Regions from separate parts of the Mesorhizobium sp. LCM 4577 genome, predicted to be linked through region 2. Evidence: riboswitches for the same ligand, from Rfam matches in the RefSeq annotation. Region 2 holds a riboswitch; the other holds the start of a gene.
What was found. Region 2 has a riboswitch for thiamine pyrophosphate ahead of thiB (thiamine ABC transporter substrate binding subunit). Riboswitches for the same ligand answer to the same signal wherever they lie in the genome.
Positions count from the first base shown of each region.

Region 1: another riboswitch for thiamine pyrophosphate. It lies ahead of LCM4577_RS09255 (YkoF family thiamine/hydroxymethylpyrimidine-binding protein); the one in region 2 lies ahead of thiB (thiamine ABC transporter substrate binding subunit).

Region 1 covers NZ_MDDU01000004.1:160,459-165,840, forward strand. Annotated here, with positions in the region: gene LCM4577_RS09235 (hypothetical protein) at 1-36, shown strand, start outside; gene LCM4577_RS09240 (ABC transporter substrate-binding protein) at 100-1,110, opposite strand; gene LCM4577_RS09245 (ABC transporter ATP-binding protein) at 1,103-1,879, opposite strand; gene LCM4577_RS09250 (ABC transporter permease) at 1,876-2,646, opposite strand; gene LCM4577_RS09255 (YkoF family thiamine/hydroxymethylpyrimidine-binding protein) at 2,834-3,442, opposite strand; TPP riboswitch at 3,433-3,545, opposite strand; gene LCM4577_RS09260 (hypothetical protein) at 3,753-4,097, shown strand; gene LCM4577_RS09265 (hypothetical protein) at 4,253-4,462, shown strand; gene LCM4577_RS09270 (DUF2934 domain-containing protein) at 4,691-4,921, opposite strand; gene LCM4577_RS09275 (hypothetical protein) at 5,028-5,237, opposite strand; gene LCM4577_RS09280 (DUF1236 domain-containing protein) at 5,352-5,382, opposite strand, start outside.
Region 2 covers NZ_MDDU01000007.1:111,740-120,249, forward strand. Annotated here, with positions in the region: gene LCM4577_RS12095 (ABC-F family ATP-binding cassette domain-containing protein) at 5-1,819, opposite strand; gene LCM4577_RS12100 (thiamine diphosphokinase) at 1,821-2,465, opposite strand; TPP riboswitch at 2,603-2,708, shown strand; gene thiB (thiamine ABC transporter substrate binding subunit) at 2,761-3,762, shown strand; gene thiP (thiamine/thiamine pyrophosphate ABC transporter permease) at 3,984-5,600, shown strand; gene thiQ (thiamine ABC transporter ATP-binding protein) at 5,597-6,385, shown strand; gene LCM4577_RS12120 (M48 family metalloprotease) at 6,539-8,008, shown strand; gene LCM4577_RS12125 (caspase family protein) at 8,080-8,510, opposite strand, start outside.

The sequences.
Region 1 (5,382 bases), on a different contig from region 2:
AAAACCTCGCTGCTTCGCACCATCGTCAAGAATTAGGCTCCGCACCGGATTTCCCGGCAAGGTCCCGGCGCAAAGCCGCGTTCCTTCGGCGCTTGGCCGCTACCCCAGAAACTCGTTCGTGAAATACGCGCCCAAAGCCGGCTTGTCCTTCAACGCCTTGCCGTTGCCGTCAAGCAATATCCCCGAGGCAAACAAATACCCGCCCATCGCTTCCATCTTGGCCTTGTCCATCGTACCGATGGCGCCGTTTGCGCTCTTCAGGAAATGGCCGTCGTTCAGCGCCTTCAGCGATGCATCGATCAGCGCCGGGTTGGTGAGCGTGTCCTTGTTGGCGGCGATCAGCAGCTCGCCTGCCTCCTGGGCATGATCCACGGCGAATTCGTAGCCGCGCCGCGTCGCCTGGACGAAGGCCGCGGCGGCCTTCGGGTTGGCGACGAGGTAGGCGTTGCTGGAGACGATCAGCGTGGTGTGCTCGTCCGGCACGCCGTAATCGGCGTAGCGGAAGCTGCGCTGCTTGAGGCCCTTCAGCTCGGCCTCGACGCCTTCCCAGGTCGAGACTTCCAGCGTGAAATCTACCGCGCCGTTGGCCAGTGCGTCGTAGGCGGAGGTGCCCAGCGTCACGGTCGAAAAATCGCCCTTGCCGCCGTCATGGCGGATGATGGTCTGCAGCAGCGCATTCTCCCAGGCGCTGCCGAAGCCGCCATAGGTCAGGCCGTCGAGATTTTTCGGACTTTGAATAGCGGTGCGGTCGGCGTTGAAGACGACGCGGCCGGTCTCCGATTGGACGACGGCATAGACGGCCTTCAGGTCGGCTCCGGCGCTCTTTTGCGTGAACAGGCCGAGCGAGCCGGAAATGCCGAAATCGGCATTGCCACTGGCGACCAGCGTGCCCGAACCCGTGTCGCCATAGGGCAGGATCTCCACCTCCAAGCCTGCGTCGCGGTAAAAGCCTTTGTCGCGCGCCACGAACAGGCCAACGTGGTTGGTGTTGACCGTCCAGTCGAGCGCGACGGTGATCTTTTGCGATGCGGCCCGGGCACGCGTGGCGGCTCCGGCAAATGGCAGGCTGGCGGCCAGAAGCAGCGCCTGGCGGCGGGTAATATCAATCATTTCGGTTCTCCATCGGGTGTTCGTTGATTGGGACCGGCCGGCCAAGCAGCGTGTCGAGGATGTCGGCCTCGATCGCCGCCGCCTCGCGGGCGAGCTCGGCACTTTCGGTGCGCGGGCGCGGCAGCGGCACCGCCACTTCACGCACAATCCGTGCGGGGCGCTCGGACAGCACATAGATGCGGTCGGACAGAAGCACGGCCTCGCGCACGTCATGGGTGATAAGCAGCGCCGTCCAGCGGTGGCTCCGCCAGATCGTCTCCAGCCAGCGCTGCATAGCCGCGCGGGTCAGCGCGTCGAGCGCGCCGAAAGGCTCGTCGAGCAACAGCATGTCGCGCTGCTGCACCACGGTGCGCAAGAGCGCCGCGCGCTGGCGCATGCCGCCGGACAGCTCGGCCGGCCAGGCGCGCTCGAAGCCGGCAAGACCGAACTCGGCGAACAACGGCGCCACGCGCTCGCGCGCCGTGCTGCGCTTCATGCCCTGCACTTCCAGCCCCAGCGTCGCATTGTCGATGATGCGCCGCCACGGCATCAGCGCGTCGCGCTGCGGCATGAAGGCGAAGCGGGCGCCGTCGAGCGGCGCGCCGTCGAAGCGCATCTCGCCCTCGCCCCGGATCGCGCCGGTGAGCAGTTGGAACAATGTCGACTTGCCGGCACCGGAAGGGCCGAGGATCGAGACGAATTCACCCGCCGCGACATGAAGCGAAATGCCGGCCAGCACCTCGAGCGCGCCAAAGCTTTTGCGCAGGTCGCGGAGCTCGAGGCGCTTCATCGCCGGCCCTCCCCGGAAGGCCTGTTGCCGCCATGCCCCGCCCTTTCGCCCTTTGCATTTTCCCACGGCATGGCCAGGCGCTGCACCAGCACGGCAAGGCCGAACAACACCAGCGTCAGCGCCGAGCTGACGGCGACCGCCGCGAGCACAAGGTCGGGCCGGAAATTGTTCTTGGCGCTGAGCATGTAGATACCCAGCCCCTTCGCCGCGCCCGCATATTCGGCGAAGATCGCGCCCACCACCGCATAGGTGATGGAGATCCTCAGGCCCGCGAAGAAATAGGGCAGCGCCGACGGCAGCCGCGCGAGCCAAAAGATGCGCCAGCGCCCTGCCCCCATGGCGGCGAGCAGCTGGCTGATTTCGGTGCTCGTGGCGGCGTAGCCCTCGACCAGCGCCACCATCATCGGGAAGAAGGTGACCAAAGCCACGAGCAGTATCTTCGGCAACAGCCCGAAGCCGAACCACAACACCACCAGCGGCGCGATCGCCACCAGCGGCAAGGTCTGACTGGCGATCAGCAGCGGGAACAGCGCCCGGCGCAGGGGGGCCAAAAAATCGACCAGCGCCGAGAGGATGAAGGCTGCGACGAGAGAGAAGGCGAAGCCGGCCAGCGTGGCGCGGATGGTGGGCAGCGTGTTGTCGGCCAGTGCCGCGCGATTCTCCCAGGCTTGCGCCAGCACGCGGGACGGCGCGGGGAGCACAGTAGGGGCTATGCCGCCGAAGCGGGCGTAGAGCTCCCAGGCGGTGAGGAAAAGGGCGAAAGCCAGTGCGGCGGGGAAGAAATTAGCGAAGGTTCGCGTGAAGGTTAATCTCTCCCCTTGCGCGGGAGATTGGCCGTCGCGACCGCTTTCGCCAATCGTCGAAAGTTCTCTCGACGAAGCGCCCTCTCCCCCGCGCAARGGATCGTACCAAACAGCCACGACATCTACCTCGACAGCTCGAGCTTGCGCGGGCTCAAACCGCGGTCGGGCTGTTCGCCGAAATCGTTATGTCGAGCGTCACATGCCCGGCGCCAGGGCCGAAGCGGCAGAACGCCTCGTTCAGCGTGGCGAACACCGCGCCGGCGTCGCCGCGCAGCTTGGTGCAGAAATGCTTCGAGCGCTCGAAGACGCCGGACTGTTTCAGGAAGTCGATGCAGCCATAGATCTCGTCCATGTGGTCACCGGTGCCCATCACATAGAGCGAGAACTGCGCCGCCACCGCCTGGCTGGTCGAGGGTGTCGCATGCACGGCACTGAGCGCGGCCGCCTTGCGTTCCTCGAGCGGGATCGCCGGGCCGCCGATCTCGTCGGAGCGGCAGATCGGGTCGTCCGGCTCGCCGGGGCAGCCGCGCGAGACCGCGGCCGACAGCACGCAATGATTACCGCTTTTGGCGGCCGCCACGAACAGGTCACGCATTGCGGGAAACAGCACTTCGGGCGGCCCGACCAGCAGCGTTGAAATGTCGTCGGTCTCGATCCYCAGCCTGTCGCGGTAAGGGTCGAGCGCACCGAGCGCGCCAAGGATGACGCCGACGAAATCGTCGGCCATGGGATAAAGGGAAATCTGTGCGCCGGAAAACATGGCCCGCCTCGCTCCGCTGGTATTATCCAGATCAGCTTTAGGGTCCGGAGGCTTGCCGCCACCATCTCAGCCCCGACCGTACGGAGCACCCCTGTGGATGGCCGGTTAAAGCACTGTTCGAGCGAAAGGGGAAGCGTTTTTTTGCAGAGCCAATTGGGCGGGGAGCCTCATCTCCCCCGAAGGGGAGATGGCCGGTTATGAGATTTTCGCGGATTCTTTATAGCCGCTTTATCGTTCAAATTGTACGAATCGCGCTTGCTTACTTTTCGTACATAAAGTACGATACTTCCCTTCTTTTGAGGGGACTTGCTTGGACACCGCGAACCATGCCGCTTTCGCCGACCTCTCCCGCCCCTTGCTGTCGCCACTGCCGCTCGCCGAGCGCGAACGTCTTGCCGGCGCATGGCGCATGGCCAGCCAGGACATCGCCGACGACATCCGCTTCATCCGGCAATATCTGAAAGTGATCGCCGAGAAGGACGAGCGGCTTTCGACCGGCACGCTGGTGCATGGCCGCGCCTATGTCGAGGCCTGCGCGGCCTGGCTGCCGGAGACTGTGGCGCGATATTCGCGCAATCTGAGGCTGATCAGCGAATGCGAAAGCGCGATGACGGCGGCGGGGATAAGGTTTGCCCGGTCGAGCGATGCGTGGTGAGTCCGGACAATCGCAGCGCTGCAACCCTTAGGCCACCCGTCGCAAAATGCATCGTTTCACACAATTGCCAATTGGTGGACGCGCACGAGCGGCCGGTGGTTAATTCCTCTCAGGCGAAGGAGGGTAAGCCGCATACCAGGGAGGAATTCGTTTTGATGGACCAGCGCATCGACATCGGCATACAGCCCGACGACCAACCCTACGAAGTCACCTCATTCGCCCGGAAGCACGGCCTGACTATCCCCGTCGCGGACGCGGTCCTTTTCGCCAAGGGTCCGTCGCCGTCGCGGGCCGCCTGCGACACGGCCGCGCTGGCTTTCCTGTGCGCGGTCGCGCGATACGCCGGAAAGCAAGGACGGCGGTAGCCCCGCCTACCAGCTGAACTGCAGCCCCGCGCTGCCGCCGACCTGACTGCCGGCGAAGGCAATGCCGAGCGTGCCGGTCAGCCGGCCGCCATGGGCAGTGAGGGGAAGGCTCGGTGCTGCCGATACAGGGCGCCACAAATCGACGTGCCGGGAATCGAAGCGCGAGACACGGCCGCGCCTTCACCTTCCGTGGATCGAATGAGGCTTGGCAGCGGCGGTCGCCGGAGATCAGGCCTTGGCTTTCGGTTTGACCGCCTTTGCCTTGGCGGGGGCCTTGGGTTTGGGCTTCTCGGCCTTGGCGGCGGCCTTCTTCGAACTCTTCGCCTTCGGCTTGCCTGCGGCATCGATCTCGGCGGTCGCCTGATCCCAATGCTCCATGTGGGCGCCCTCGGGCCGGCCGGCCTGCTCCCAGATCTCGTGTGCCCGCTGGCGAATGCGTTCGTGCCTGTCGTCCGTCACTGTCGCCTCCTGATGTTGGGACGGTCCCCGGCGCGAACATTAGCCGAATTTTCACGCGGCGTCTTCGCTATCGCATGCAAGCGATCGACTTTGACGGCAATTTCGCTCAGTGTCCGTCGATGACGACCGCGACGCCCAGATGCGCTGCCTTCTTTGTAATCAATCCGGCCAAATCCGCGTCAGAGCGGTCGGTTCCTGTACGCTGGCGCAGCAGGGAAATTGCCTCTTGCATCGACAGCAGGCCGGTTCTGTGCTCGGCCAGCAGCTTGTCGACCATGGCGGCGACACTCGGCGATTCGACGTGTGGATGATGCATGGCAACGACTCCTCCTCGTTGCCTCCCAAACCCGCTGTTGATCCTACGCCCTATGTCCACTTAGGAGAAGAGCCCGATCCTGCAGATGGACCGGGCTCCTCGGGGGATCACACGTTACTGGATCACCTGGACGACACGGCGCGTG
Region 2 (8,510 bases):
GGTATTACCCCTCCATCTCCTCCCGCAGCATCTCCAGCTCCAGCCACTCTTCCTCGAGTGCGGCAAGCGTCGTGCGCTCCTTGTCGAGCGCGGCGATGGTCTTCTGGAACGAGACGGGATCGCGCTCGTAGAAGGCGGGGTCGGCGATGTTGTTCTCCAGCCGCGAGATCGAGGCCGTCACCGCCTCGATCTTCTTCGGCAGGGAGTCCAGCGCGAACTTCTGCTTGAAGGAGAGCTTTTTCGCTGGACCCTTGGGTGCTGTCTGTTCGGCTTTCGGCGAAGCCTCGGCGGTCTCGGCCTTCGACCTTGCCTTGCGGTCTTCTAGCTTCGAGCCGCCGCGCTGCGCCAGCATGTCGGAATAGCCGCCGGCATATTCGATCCAGCGGCCGTTGCCCTCTGGCGCGATCACGCTGGTGACGGTGCGGTCGAGGAAGTCGCGGTCGTGGCTGACCAGGATCACCGTGCCGGCAAAGCCCGCGACCAATTCCTGCAGCAGTTCCAACGTCTCCATGTCGAGATCGTTGGTCGGCTCGTCGAGCACCAGAAGGTTCGCCGGCCGCGCCAGAACGCGGGCCAGCAGCAGCCGCGCCCGCTCGCCGCCGGAAAGCTCGCGCACCGGCGTGCGCGCCTGCTCGGGCTTGAACAGGAAATCCTTCATGTAGGAGACGACATGGCGCTGCTCGCCATTGACGAGCAGGTTCTCGCCGCGCCCGTCGGTCAGGTAGTGCGCCAGCGTCTCCTGCGGGTCGACGGCCTCGCGTTTCTGATCGAGCGTCGCGATCTCGAGATTGACACCGAGCCGCACGGTGCCGGCATCCGGCGCCAGCTCTCCGGTCAGCATCTTCAGCAATGTCGTTTTGCCCGCGCCGTTCGGGCCGACCAGGCCGACGCGGTCGCCGCGCTGGATGCGGGTCGAGAACCCTTTGACCACGGTGAGGTCGCCAAAGCTCTTGTCGATGGCCTTGGCTTCGATCACCAGCTTGCCGGATTCGGCGGCGTCGCTCGCCACCATGGTGGCGGTGCCCTCGGCGCCGCGATGGCTGCGGAAGCGCTGGCGCATGGTCTGCAATTCGCCGAGCCGGCGCATGTTGCGCTTGCGCCTGGCGGTCACGCCGTAGCGCAGCCAGTGCTCCTCGCGCACGATCTGGCGGCCGAGCTTGTGCTGCTCGCGCTCCTCCTCCTCCAGCACCTGGTCGCGCCACTCCTCGAAATGCGCGAAGCCCTTGTCCAGGCGCCGCGTCTGGCCGCGGTCGAGCCAGACGGTGGCGCGCGAGACGCGCTCGAGAAAGCGGCGGTCGTGCGAGATCAGGATCACCGCGGAAGAGGTGCGGGCAAGCTCTTCTTCCAGCCACTCGATGACCGAGAGATCGAGATGGTTGGTCGGCTCGTCGAGCAAAAGGATGTCGGGCTCGGGCGCCATGACACGGGCTAGCGCAGCGCGGCGCGCCTCGCCGCCTGAAAGATCGTTCGGCCGCTCCTCGCCGGTGAGGCCGAGATGTTCCATCAGATAGGTGGCGCGATGCGGATCGTCGGCCGGGCCGAGGCCGGCTTCGACATAGGCGCGCACGCTGGCGAAACCGTCCATGTCGGGCATCTGCGGCAGATAGCGGACCGTGGCCGAGGGTTGGCGGAAGACCTCGCCGTCCTGCGGCTCGATCATGCCGGCGGCGATCTTGAGCAGCGTCGACTTGCCCGAGCCATTGCGGCCGACCAGCGCGATCTTCTCGCCGGCGGATGCGCTGAGCGCCGCGCCGTCGAGCAGCGGCGTGCCGCCGAAGGTCAGTTTAATGCCGTCGAGGTTGAGGAGTGGCGGCGCCATATCAGCTTTCTGGAAGAGGATAAGGGTGGGCCAGAAGCAGCGCCCGGCCGCGCTCCAGCGCGATGCCGAGCCGCCCTTTGACCTCGTTTGATATAGTGAGCGAGGAGCCGAACGCCACCTCGACGCGGTCGAGCGGCCATTTGGCGCCGGTCACAGTCAGGCCGCCAAGCTCGGAGAAGCCGAGCACCGAAAACAAGGTGCCCTCATCATAGTCGAAGCTCGATTTGCCGGGCAGGATCGGAACGCCTTCCTGCGCGCCGCTCGTCAGCAGCACCCGCGTGCCGGCGGCGGCCAGCCGCACGGCCAGCGCCAGATGCAGGACGGCATGGTCGGCGCGCTTGCCGCCAAAGGCTCCGGCCAGCACCAGGCTGGTGGCGCCGCGCTGAAGCGCTTCCGCTATGGCGAGCTCTCCGTCGGTCATGTCCTTCTCGGCCGGGAAGACTTTTCGCGGAACGGCGGCGAGATCATCCGGCAGGTTGGCCGGCACCGAATCGAAATCGCCAACCCAGAGTTCCGGGACGATATCCAGCAAGCGGGCATGGCCGATGCCGGCGTCGGCGGCGATGACGCGCGAGCCAGTGATCTGGCGTTCGAGCCGGGGCGTGCGGATGAGTTCGCCGCCAAGCAGGATGGTGAATGTGCCCATGGGCGTCGCCCTTACCAGCCCACCGGGCGAAACGGAAGCCGGATGCAGTGCGCTTCGGTTGCGAACCCTGCCGGCGAACATTAGCTGCCCGGCAAAACTTCCGCTTGCGCGCCGCTTCGGCCGGGCCTATCTGTCGAAACGCTCTAACGGGGTGCCGGACGTGATCCGGCTGAGAGGCGATCAAGCCAACCCGCTGAACCTGATCCGGTTTGTACCGGCGGAGGGATTAGACGTTTCGGACCATCCGGCGCCTCAATTCCTTGTCACTCGAACGAAGGAGGCGCCGATGCGCGCAATGCTGTCCAATCTCATTCTCGCAACCGGCCTTGTTGCGCTTCTGGCGGGCGTCGCGCCTGCCYAGGCCAAGGACAAGCTCACCGTCTATACTTATGAAAGCTTCACCGCCGATTGGGGACCCGGACCGGCCGTGAAGAAGGAATTCGAGGCCGAATGCGGCTGCGATCTCGAATTCGTCTCGGTGGCCGACGGTGTGGCGCTGCTCAACCGCGTCAAGCTCGAAGGCGCCGGCACCAAAGCCGATGTCGTGCTTGGCCTCGACACCAATCTGACGGCGGACGCGAAGGCGAGCGGCCTCTTCGCGCCGCATGGCGAAGTCTCCGGGATCAATGTGCCCGGAGGCTGGAGCGACGACACTTTCGTGCCCTTCGACTATGGCTATTTCGCCGTCGTCTACGACACGCAGAAGCTGAAAGTCCCGCCGAAGAGCCTGAAGGAGCTGGTGGAAGGCAGCGGCACCGACAAGATCGTCATCCAGGATCCGCGCACCTCGACGCCCGGCCTTGGCCTGCTTTTGTGGGTGAAGTCTGTCTATGGCGACAAGGCGCCGGAAGCCTGGGCCAAGCTCAAGACCAAGGTCCTGACGGTGACGCCGGGCTGGAGCGAGGCCTATGGCCTGTTCACCAAGGGCGAGGCTCCGATGGTGCTCTCCTACACCACCTCGCCGGCCTACCACATGGTGGCCGAGAACACCGAGCGCTACCAGGCGGCCTCCTTCGAGGAGGGCGAATACCTGCAGATCGAGGTTGCCGGCATCACCACGGCCGGCGCGAAGAACCCGCTGGCGCAGAAATTCATCGCCTTCATGACCGGACCGAAGTTCCAGGACGTCATTCCGGAGACCAACTGGATGTTCCCGGCCGGCAAGACCGACAAGCCGCTCAACCCGGCCTTCGACAAGCTGGTGAAGCCGACCAAGACCTTGCTGTTCAGTCCTGAGGAAGTGGCGGCCAACCGCAAGGCCTGGGTGGATGAGTGGCTGGCGGTGATGAGCAAGTAGGGCTGCGATGCTTGCGCCAAGGCCCCCCTCTCTGTCCTGCCGGACATCTCCCCCTCAAGGGGGGAGATTGGCTGTCACGCCGACTTTCGCCAATCTCCAATGCTGCAGGACTAAGCGGGGCGTCGAAGCTGCTAATCTCCCCCCTAGAGGGGGAGATGGCCGGCAGGCCAGAGGGGGGCGCGAAGGAACGCGGCGTTCGCTGAATCTCAACAAGGTGCAGCGTGCACGCCACGCGTGACTCCCGCATAACCGCTGGCGTCATCGCTCTTGCAGCAATCGCCATCCTCATCGGCGGCGCCTTCGCCGGCCTCGCCATCGAAGGCGCGCATGACCTCTCCGGCGCTGCCGCCGCCTTCGACAGCTATCTCTTTCGCGTCGCCCGCTTCACGCTTTGGCAGGCGGCTCTCTCGACGCTCCTGTCGGTCGCGCCGGCGCTGCTCGTGGCGCGCGCCTTGTCCCGGCATCCAGCCTTTCCCGGCCGCCGACTGATCCTGCAACTGTTCACCGTGCCGCTGGCATTGCCGGCAATCGTCGCCGCGCTCGGCATATTGGCGCTCTACGGTCGCGCCGGGTACTTTGCCGGCGTCTTCGCCGGGCTTGGCGGCGGAGAATGGCCCGGCATCTACGGCCTCTCCGGCATCCTGGTCGCGCATGTCTTCTTCAACCTGCCCTTGGCGACGCGCCTGTTCCTGGAGTCGCTGGGCACCATTCCCGCCGACCAGTGGCGACTGGCGAGCCAGCTTGGGATGAGCGCCCGCCCGGCCTTCCGGCTGATCGAATGGCCGGTGCTGCGCGCGGCCTTGCCGGGGATCGCCGGACTGGTCTTCATGCTCTGCATCACCTCCTTCACCATCGTGCTGACGCTGGGCGGCGGTCCGGCCGCGACGACGCTGGAGGTCGCCATCTACCAGGCGCTGCGCTTCGATTTCGATCCCGCGCGCGCCGTGGTGCTGACGCTGTTGCAGATCGCGCTGACCTTCATCGTGGTCGTCGCTCTCACGCGGCTCGGCGCCAACGCCGTCGGCGACGCCAATCTGCCGGTGGCGCCGCGCCGCTACCTTTCGGCGGGCCGCATGGAGAGCGTGCTGAATGGCGGCCTCATCGTGCTTGCCCTGCTGTTCGTCGCCGGACCGATGGCGGCGACGGTGGTTTCAGGTCTGGAGGCCGATCTCGGCCGATTGGCGGGCGAGGAGGCGGTGCGCCGCGCGACGCTCACCAGCGCGGGCCTTGCTTTGCTTGCGGCGCTGCTCAGCGTGACCTTGTCGCTGGCGCTGATCGCGGCGCGGCGCGCGCTGGCCCTGCGGCGCCGTGCCGGCAGCGCCATGTCGCTGCTCGAGCACGCCGCCGACACCGGAGCCGGCTTCGTGCTCGTCGTGCCGCCGATCGTGCTTGGCGCCGGCTGGTTCCTGGCGTTGCGCAGCATCACCGATGTCTTCGCCATCGCGCCGGTCATGGTCGTCGCCGTCAATGCGGTGATGGCCATGCCCTTCGCCATCCGCGCCATTCGCCCGGCCTATGATGCGGCGAGCGAACGCCATGAGCGGCTTTGCCTGGCGCTCGGCATATCCGGCTGGACCCGGCTCAGCCTGATCGACTGGCCGTCGCTGAGGCGGCCCTTGGCCACCGGATTCGCCTTCGCCATGGCGCTGTCGCTCGGCGATCTCGGGGTGATCGCGCTGTTCGGCAGCGATTCCGTACAGACCTTGCCCTATCTGCTTTTGGCGCGCATGGGCAGCTACCGGACCGCCGACGCCGCGGGACTCGCCTTGCTGCTCGGCCTCGTCTGCCTGATGCTGGTGGTCGTTGCTGACTGGCTGGGGCGGGAAGGAAAGTCATGACGACGACGATCGACGGCACCGCCGCGCATAAGGGCCTCACCGTCACGCTGGATGGTATCGCGTTCAGCTACGGCGAATCTTCCTTCCGCTTCGATGCCGAATTCGCGGCGGGCAGGATCACCGCCATCATGGGGCCGAGCGGTTCCGGCAAGTCGACGCTGCTCAATCTGATAGCCGGCTTCGAAACGCCCGATGCGGGCAGGGTGCTGATCGGCGGCATCGACATCGGCGACACGCCGCCTTCGGCGCGACCGGTGTCGATGGTGTTCCAGGAAAACAATTTGTTTGCCCACCTTTCGGTCGAAGCCAATGTCGGACTCGGCCGCTCGCCGTCGCTGAAACTCGGCGAGGCCGACCGCGTTGCCGTCGCCGAGGCACTGGCGCGTGTGGGCCTGGCGGGCAAGGAAAAGCGGCTGCCGCGCGAGCTTTCCGGCGGCGAGCGGCAGCGCGTGGCGCTGGCGCGGGTGCTGCTGCGCGACCGGCCGGTCTTGCTGCTCGACGAGCCTTTCGCATCGCTCGGCCCGGCGCTGCGCGAGGACATGCTCGATCTTGTCGCCGGCATCCATGCCGAACGCGAAATGACGGTGCTGTTCGTCACGCATCAGCCGGAGGATGCGCGCCGCATCGGCCAGGACGTGGCATTTCTCGATGAAGGCACGATCGCGGCGGCCGGGCCGGCCGACGATTTCTTCGACCGGTCTGGACCGGATGCGTTCAGGCGCTATATCGGCGATCAAGGCGGCACCGTTGCCGGATCACAACATATTGCCCGGAAGCGGACATAATTTACGGCCAAACCGGCAACGGGTGATCCGGCGTTTGCTTGCCTTGTCCGGGGGAGTATGGCTAGGTCCGGCCATGCTGGTCCGGCTGGGCCGTGATTTGCCGAAAGATGTCGAAAGGAAGCCGATCTGTCGACCGGCACTGAGAAAGTGTGGATGAGGCCACTGGCACGATTTTTCGCGCTGGCGAGCGTTGCCGTGGCGCTTGCCAGCTGCCAGATGTTCACGCCGCCGGACGTGCAGGAGAGCGGCTTCCAGCCTTCCGACAAGCCGATCACCGTCGACAACGTCGTCGCCAACGCCAAGCTCGCCGAAATGGCGAAAGCGCAGCATCCACGGATTCTCGCCACCTATGGCGGCGAATATTCCGATCCTAAGCTGGAACGCATGGTGGCCAAGGTCGTCGGCAATCTGACGGTGGTGTCGGCCAACCCGACCCAGACCTATCGCATCACCATCCTCAACTCACCCAATGTCAACGCCTTCGCGCTGCCGGGTGGCTATCTTTATGTGACGCGCGGGCTGCTGGCGCTGGCCAACGATTCCTCCGAGCTTGCCGCCGTCATCGCGCATGAGATGGGCCACGTCACCGCCAACCATGGCCTGCAGCGGCAGCAGCTCGAGGCCGAGGAAGGCCTGGCGACCAAGGTGGTTTCCGACGTGCTCGGCGACAGTCCGACGGCCAAGGCGGCGCTGATCCGCGGCAAGCTGAGGCTGGCGCAATTCTCGCGCAACCAGGAACTCCAGGCCGACGCCATCGGCATCAAGTCGATCGGCGAGGCGGGCTACGATCCTTACGCCGCCGGCCGTTTCCTGCAGTCGATGTCGGCTTACACGGATTTCCGCTCGGTCAGCGGCGCCACCGACGCCAGCCTCGACTTCCTGGCGACGCACCCCAACACGCCACAGCGCATCGAGCTGGCGCAGCGCCTTGCGCGTAATTTCGGCCCGCCCGGCGTCGGCACGCGCGACCGCGACGCATTTCTGGCCGGCATAGACGGCCTGCTCTACGGCGACACGCCGGAAGAAGGCTATGTGCGCGGCCAGACCTTCATGCACCCCAATCTCGGCGTCTCCTTCACGGTGCCGGACGGCTTCGTCATCGACAATTCGGCGGCCGCGGTGACCGCGACCGGGCCGGGCGACATCGCCATCCGTTTCGATGGCGTGGCGATCGACAAGTCGGTCTCGCTCACCGATTACATCCGCAGCGGCTGGGTGGCGGGGCTCGAAGACGCCAGCGTGCGCCAGGAGACGGTCAACGGCAACGAGGCGGCTATGGCGCATGCCAGCGCGCAAGGCTGGCAGTTCGATATCGCGGTGATCCGCGCCGGCGGGCAGGTCTACAGGTTGCTGACGGCCGCGCCTTCGGCCAGCACCGCGCTGGACCCGGTCGCGCGCTCGGTCAGCGGCTCCTTCCGCGTGCTGAGCCCGGCCGAGAAGGCGGCGCTGAAGCCGCTGCATATCCGGGTCGTCACCGTCCAGGCCGGCCAGACGATGGGTTCGCTCGCGGCCCAGATGGTCGGCGTCGACCGCAAGCTAGACCTCTTCCGCGTGCTCAACGCCATGTCGCCCGGCGCCAGCGTATCGGCCGGCGACAAGGTCAAGATCGTCACCGACAGGTAGCGTGTCGCGAGTTCAGCCCGACCGGGCTCCGTCGGCTGCTTGAACAATCGCCCGGTCGGGAGCCGTTGTCGTCACAAGCCGTCGCTGCCGGTTTCGCCACCCTCACTTTGGCCACCACCGGTACTGCCGCCGCCGGCGCGATTGGCGCCCTGGTTGCCGCCACTCCAGGGTGTCCTCCCGGTTTCCGGCGGCACCGGCTTGACCGTTGGCGTTACTGGAACTGTCGGTGCGATGGTCTTCGGTTTCGACACGGGCACGCGGACCACCTTTATCTTCGTGATGACCTTCGGGGGCTTGCAAGCCATGACCGCGGGACGCGCGAGATGCGCCGCAAGGCCCAGGATGCCCATCGAGTACACGTCCTGCCGCTCCATGCCGGCCTTGAGGAAAGCCAGCGCGCGGTCCGGGTCGGTGGGTACGCCATTGCGGCCTTCCTTGAAGATCATCGCAAGGTTCTTCATGGCATCGACATGTCCCATCGCCGCTGCCTGGAGCAGCAGGT